2 regions of the Methylobacterium sp. A49B genome follow, and region 2 is predicted to be linked to the other one. Evidence: riboswitches for the same ligand, from Rfam matches in the RefSeq annotation. Region 2 holds a riboswitch; the other holds the start of a gene.
What was found. A riboswitch is a leader RNA that binds a small molecule or an ion and turns the genes downstream of it on or off. The one in region 2 is predicted to bind thiamine pyrophosphate.

Region 1 (3,402 bases), 320 kb from region 2:
ATAGAGCGTCTCCCGGTCGCCGATGACCTCGACCTTGATCCAGTTGGTGTCGAGAGCCTCCCGGGCCAGCTCGGCGGTCATGATCGCGTCGCGTGCAGTCTCGCAGCCGGCGGTGTTGGGCAGGAAACGCTTGCCCTTGAGGATCTTCACCGTATCCGAGCCGTGGCCCTGGAGAGAAACCCGGCGAATCGAGGCCGTCACCACCTCGGCGCCGCTGGCCTGCACGGCATCGCGCATGATCGCCTGGGTGGGGTAGCCGGCGGTGCCGATGAACAGCCGGGACGACAGGTTCACGCCGGCGATGGTCAGGCTGCCCTCCCCGCTGTCGGGGTGCAGCGGCGTGACGGTTCGGTCCATTCTCAACCTCCCTGCATGGCGCGGACGATCTCGACGCGGTCGCCCTCCGCGATCGGCGTCTCGCCCCAGTCCCGGCGGCGCAGCACCCGACCGTTAAGCGCGATGGCGACGCCCTGCGGACTCTCGATCCCCGTCTCCTCCGCCTCCAGGCGGAACAGGGTGTCGACGGTGTCGGCCTCCCGCTCGCGGGGCTCGCCGTTGATGAAGAGCCTCATGCCGATTCCCTCAGAGGCTCGGCCCGTCCGAACCGTGCCCGTCCGAAGGGCCGGGCGATGGCCGGCAACGTGCCGTGCGTCACCAGCTCGGCGATGGCTTCGGCGGTGGCGGGGGCGAGCAGATAGCCGTTGCGATGGTGACCGGTGGCCACGACCAGGCCGGGGGCGAGTTCGTCGAGGATCGGCGCGTCGTCGTCCGAGGTGGGTCGGTAACCGCACCAGACCGCTTCGACCTCCATCTCCTCGATGCCGGGGAGGACACGCCGAGCCCCCTCCAGCAGCGCGTAGAGTCCACCCGCGGTCACGCCTGGCCGGAAGCCGCAATCCTCCACGGTTGCGCCGACGATGAGCTGGCCGTCGCTTTTCGGGGCCATGTGGACCTGCTCGGTCCAGACCATCCGGGCAAGCCCGCCCGTGCGCGCGGTGGTGCGGAGGGCGAGCGATTGTCCTTTCAGCGGTCGGACCGGCAGGGCGAGGCTCTCCGGCAACAGGCCTCCCTCTCCGCTCCAGGCGCCGGATGCCAGAATGACGGTGCCGGCCGCTATGCCGTGCTCGCCGGCACGGATGCCCGTTACGCGGCCCCCCGACCAGTCGAGACCGCTGACGGGCGTCCGCTCGGCGAGGAGCACGCCGGCCCGGCGACAGGCCTCGCCGAGGGCGGCCATGACCAACCGGGGATCGACCTGATGGTCCAGGTTGCAGTGGATCCCGGCGGTGACCGACGGGCGCAGGCCCGGCTCCAGCCGCCGGACCTCGCTGCCCGGGAGCCAAGTCGCTTCGAGCCCGGACCGCCTCTGGAGATCGTAGCGGAAGCGCAGGCGCTCGACCTCATCCCGGCCGATCGCCAGCACCAGGGTGCCGTCCGGACGATAGTCGATCGCCCCGCCCGACTCGGCCTCCAGGGCATCGCGGAAATCCGGCCAGAGCCGGAGCGACTCAAGGGCGAGCGGCAGCAGCGGGTCCGAGCCGGGCTCGTGCTCGGCGGCCGGCGCCAGCATGCCTGTGGCCGCAAGGCTCGCCCCCGCCCCGATCGTCTCCCGCTCAAGCACCGTCACGGTGCGTCCTGTCCGGGCGAGCCGCCACGCGATCGACAGCCCGATCAGCCCGCCGCCGACCAGGGCGATGTCGGTGCGGGCCGGCAGAGCAGCTGACGCACCGAAGCCGTCCGCGCTGCGGCGGCGGCCGATCGGTGAGTCGGGACGGTTCAGGGGCACTGGCATCTCCGCGGATTGCCGCCGCGGGGATCGGGCCGTGCGCTTCTGTGAGAAGCTGTGGCCTACCCTGCGGGCGGCCGCGGTCCAATCCCTACGCCGGTATGAGCCGGATCAGGTTCGAAGGATTTCCGCGCCGCAGGTCCTGACGGACGTGCCAGCGGTTTCTCAGCCCCTTGCCGGGGATCTCCCTGGAACGGGTACAGATGTGGTCGCCGGAAGGCTTGTGGTCAACCCCGTCCTTCGGGGCGCGACCAGTTGCGGCGGCATCCGTATCGCTGCCGTCACCAAAAAGCGCCGAGATGAGGACGCGATCGCGACGGCGACGGACAGGCTCAGAGCACGATGCGTCTCGCCCCAAAGCCCGACGTCGCGGGCGAGCGTGCGATCCGCGACGCGTTGCCGGCCCCGGAGGGCGAGGTCACGCCGGTGGCGTCGTGCAGAAGTCCATATTTACGTGCCAGCGGGCGAGCGCAGCGCATCCCAACACGGTTTTTGCGATCTCGATGCTCGATGGACCGTAGGCGAGCGCATGTGAAATCATCGATCAAGCAGTAAATTCTGAATAATAATTCTTTTACTGAGGTCTATATATGTAATTAGAGGCTTGTATATTGCTAATAATGGGATTCAACCGTTCAAAAATCAGAATTATTCTCCAAAATTTTCTCCATGTTCTCGGAGTTGATACGGCAATGGCTTTCCGTTCATGATGCGTCAGCTTGAATCAGCGCCCCGTTGAGCGCTCTTTTCTCAGGTCGGTCATGAAAGAATTCAGTGCAACGGTTTGTCTTTCGATGATCGTGAGGAATGAAGCGCCAGTTATAAAGCGTTGTCTCGACTCGGTAATCCCCTTTATCGATCACTGGATTATCGTCGATACGGGATCGACCGATGGAACACAGGAGAAGGTCCAAGCGGCGCTGGCTGGTCTGCCGGGCACGCTCGTGGAGCGGCCCTGGGTGGACTTCGCCTACAATCGGAACCAGGCGCTCACGTTGGCCCGGCCCCATGCCGACTACTCGCTGATCATCGACGCCGCCGCCGAACTCATCATCCCGGACGATTTCGTGCTTCCGAAACTGCAGGATGCTGGATACACTTTCCAAATCGTGGAAAATCGAGTTCAATACAGACGGATCCAGCTCGTAAGCAATAAATTGAACTGGTGTTATCGGGGTGTCATTCACGAGTTTCTGGAATGTTCCGGCAATCCGGAGACACCGGCGCTGCCGTTGTCCATGCGCTACGGCGACGACGGGGCGCGGCATCGCGACCGAGTGACCGAACTGCGCGACATTGCGGCGATGGAGAAGGCTCTATCGACCGAAGCAGATCCGTTCCTGATCTCACGCTATACGTTCTATTTGGCAAGATCGTACCGCAATACGGGCCAGCATTTCAAAGCTCTCGACCACTTCTTGCGGCGAGGCGAATTTGGATTCGACGAGGAAGAGGTTTACCTGAGTCTGCTCGAGGCCGTGTGTATCATGGAGAAGCTCGGCGCACCGGCCGAATCCGTTTTGAAGATGTATGATCGGATCATAGCAATCTGTCCGGACCGCGCTGAGGCGCGTTACAGTGCGAGTCGTTATCTGAGATCGCAAGGGAAGTTCGCG
Region 2 (3,402 bases):
TGACCGACAGGGTATGCTGCTTGCTGTGCCGGCGAATGCTTCCCGGCGTGAATTCGGTCCGGAGGGTCCCGAACGTCGATCGCGTGATTAAAAGACCGCCGATATCGGCCGCCTCAAGCGACCCCTCGAACACCGAATCCCCGATTTTTCTCGCCTCGCTCGGGACGAGCCGCTCGTACGAGACATCGCGCCAGACGTCGAACTTCTTGCGCGATGCAATGCCGGAGGTCGAGATCAGAGAGCGCATCGACGCGTCGACTGGCGAAAACTGGCCGCGACTCTAGGCGCCACACCGGACCGGCTCAAGATCGGTCGCGCAATCGTCAGGGCAGGCGCATCTGAGGGGCGTGCCGCCCATCCCGGGTCTTCGATCAGGTCCGGCGCTTGGCCCCGCGCCGCTCGCGGGTCATGCGCGTGGCGGTGTGAAAATCGTTGGGTTTCCCGCGAACCCAGGCGAGGAAGCGGGCGATCTCAGGATCCGACCGCAAGGCCTCCACGTCGGCGAGCCGCTTGGCGATCTCGGCCTCGCTGTAGCGGGCATGGATCGCCGAATGGCAGATCTGGTGCAGCCGGACCGTCCCGCGATGCGTGCCGCCCTTCAGCTTCGGCGTCAGGTGATGGAGGCTGGAGCGCGCACGGGGCGGGATCGGCCGCTCGCAGAGCGGACAGACCGGGTCGACCCGCGCCGCGGCGCCGTGCGTCTCGGGGTCATCGGCGCTCCAGCGCCGGGCGCGCCGGCCGACCATCCGCCTCCTCCTCGTTCCATCGTCACCGCACCGCCGCGTCGGCCCCGGTGCAGGCCGCGTCCAAGCCGCCGCGGAACAGCGCCTCGGCGTCGTGATCCCGGACGCCCAGGATGGAGACGTGGTCGCCCGGGATGACTTCGAACCGCGCCCGAGGTCCCGCGGCCCGGGACAGCGCCAGGGCGAGCTTGGCCGGGACAATCCCATCATCGCGGCCCTGGATGATCAGGACGGGGGCGGCTCCGGCGCGGATGCGCCGGTCCGAGCGGTAGGTGTCGCGCAGGAACCAGGACGGGACCAGCGGGACATGCAGCCGCACCACGTGGGTCATCGAGTCGAACGGCGCCTCCAGGTAGAGGCCGATGGCGGGCACGCGCTCGGCCACCGCGATCGCGACGGCAGCGCCCAGGGAATGACCGTGCACCAGGATCGGCGAGCCCGGCGCGCGCTCCGCGGCGGCGGCGACGGCGGCCAGGCCGTCGCGGATCAGGCCGTCCTCGCTGGGCATTCCGGTCGACCCGGGGTAGCCGCGATAGGCCGGCGCCAGCACGCCCCAGCCGCCCGCGCGCCAGGGGCCCGCGGCGAAGCGTTCCGCGTGCGGCTCGGGGTAAGAGCCGTTGCCGTGGAAGCTGACGACGACCGCGCAGCCCGGGGCCGGCGGTCGCCACAGGGCGTGCAGCCGCTCCCGATCCTCTGTGACGACGGTGATCGCCGCGACCCCCTCGGGCGTGGGCAGATTCACAGGCGCTCGAAAAGCGCCCGGGTAGAGGAATCGGCGCTGGTTGAGCGCCAGTACGGCCAGGGCCGCGCCGTAGACCAGTCCGATCGCGAGGCCGAGGCCGATCAGGAGACGCATATCGGGCAGGCGGCGGCGACCGGGCGACGGATGGATCGGATCTTTCCTCTACGATCCGGGCCCCGCATTGACAAAGGCTTCTCCGGGCCCGAATCTTGAACCGTTCCGAGGGGGGCCCCGCAGGGGGCTGAGATTGGGCACGCTGCCCTGACCCTTGAACCTGATCCGGCTCATACCGGCGGAGGGACGGGAACCTGCGGTCGCACGCGTGCAGCCGGATCTCATCTCACCCATCGCGTGGACCGGACCGCTCCAGAACGAGGAGAGGCCCACGATGAACGCACCCGTTCTCCCCAAGGACGTGAAAGGCAGCCCCGAGGCCGTGACCACCGGTCCGGTCACAGGATCGCGCAAGGTCTACGCGAGCCCGGCCGGCCGGCCGGATATCCGCGTACCCTACCGCGAGATCGCCCTCTCCGATCCCAAGGAGGCGCCGGTGCGGGTCTACGACCCGTCGGGCCCCTATACCGAGACCGACGCGCGCATCGACCTCAATGCCGGTCTGCCGGGCGTGCGTGAGCCCTGGCTCGCGGGCCGTGGCTACGCGTCTGTCGAGCCCAGGGCGGTGAAGCCCGAGGACAACGGCTTCGCCGGCGACAAGCTCGTGGCCCCCTGCCCCGCCGAGCGGACCATCCGCAAGGCGGCCCCCGGCCAGATGGTGACGCAGTACGAGTTCGCCCGCGCCGGGATCATCACCGAGGAGATGATCTACGTCGCCCACCGGGAGAACGCCTGCCGCGAGCAGATGCTGGAGGGCGCGGAGGCGGCTCTCGCCGACGGCCAGAGCTTCGGGGCGTCGGTGCCGCCGTTCATCACCCCCGACTTCGTCCGCGAGGAGATCGCCCGCGGCCGCGCGATCATTCCGGCCAACATCAACCACACCGAGCTGGAGCCGATGGCGATCGGCCGGAACTTCCTGGTCAAGATCAACGCCAACATCGGCAACTCCGCGGTGACGTCGTCCGCGGCCGAAGAGGTGGAAAAGCTGGTCTGGTCGATCCGCTGGGGCGCCGACACGGTCATGGACCTGTCCACCGGCCGCAACATCCACAACATCCGCTCGTGGATCATCCGCAACAGCCCGGTCCCGATCGGCACGGTGCCAATCTACCAGGCCCTGGAGAAGGTCGGCGGCGACCCGCTCAAGCTCGACTGGGAAGTGTTCAAGGACACCCTCATCGAGCAGGCCGAGCAGGGCATCGACTACTTCACCATCCATGCCGGCGTGCGGCTCGCGCACGTTCCGCTGACCGCGCGGCGCGTCACCGGCATCGTCTCGCGCGGCGGCTCGATCATGGCCCGCTGGTGCCTCGCCGGGCACCGGGAATCATTCCTCTACGAGCGGTTCGACGAGATCTGCGACATCATGCGGGCCTACGACGTGTCGTTTTCGCTCGGCGACGGCCTGCGCCCCGGCTCGATCGCCGATGCCAACGACGCCGCGCAATTCGGCGAGCTGGAGACGCTGGGCGAACTGACCAAGATCGCCTGGGACAAGGGCTGCCAGGTGATGATCGAGGGCCCCGGCCACGTGCCGATGCACAAGATCAAGGTCAACATGGAGAAGCAGCTGAAGGAGTGCGGCGAGGCGCCGTTCTACACCCTCGGCCCGCTGACCACCGACATCGCTCCGGGCTACGACCACATCACCTCGGGCATCGGCGCCGCGATGATCGGCTGGTTCGGCACCGCGATGCTCTGCTACGTCACGCCGAAGGAGCATCTCGGCCTGCCCGACCGGGACGACGTGAAGACCGGCGTCATCACCTACAAGATCGCCGCCCACGCCGCCGATCTCGCCAA

Region 1: linked by a shared signal. The riboswitch ahead of thiO (glycine oxidase ThiO) and the one ahead of thiC (phosphomethylpyrimidine synthase ThiC) in region 2 are both predicted to bind thiamine pyrophosphate.

What each region holds. Positions count from the first base shown of each region.
Region 1 covers NZ_JBKFBO010000117.1:348,441-351,842, reverse strand. The annotation lists gene thiG (thiazole synthase) at 1-357, opposite strand, end outside; gene thiS (sulfur carrier protein ThiS) at 360-572, opposite strand; gene thiO (glycine oxidase ThiO) at 569-1,792, opposite strand; TPP riboswitch at 1,857-1,985, opposite strand; gene ACLBX9_RS22885 (glycosyltransferase) at 2,548-3,402, shown strand, end outside.
Region 2 covers NZ_JBKFBO010000117.1:30,678-34,079, reverse strand. The annotation lists gene ACLBX9_RS21430 (helix-turn-helix domain-containing protein) at 1-247, opposite strand, end outside; gene ACLBX9_RS21425 (restriction endonuclease) at 372-746, opposite strand; gene ACLBX9_RS21420 (alpha/beta hydrolase) at 769-1,599, opposite strand; TPP riboswitch at 1,698-1,803, shown strand; gene thiC (phosphomethylpyrimidine synthase ThiC) at 1,874-3,402, shown strand, end outside.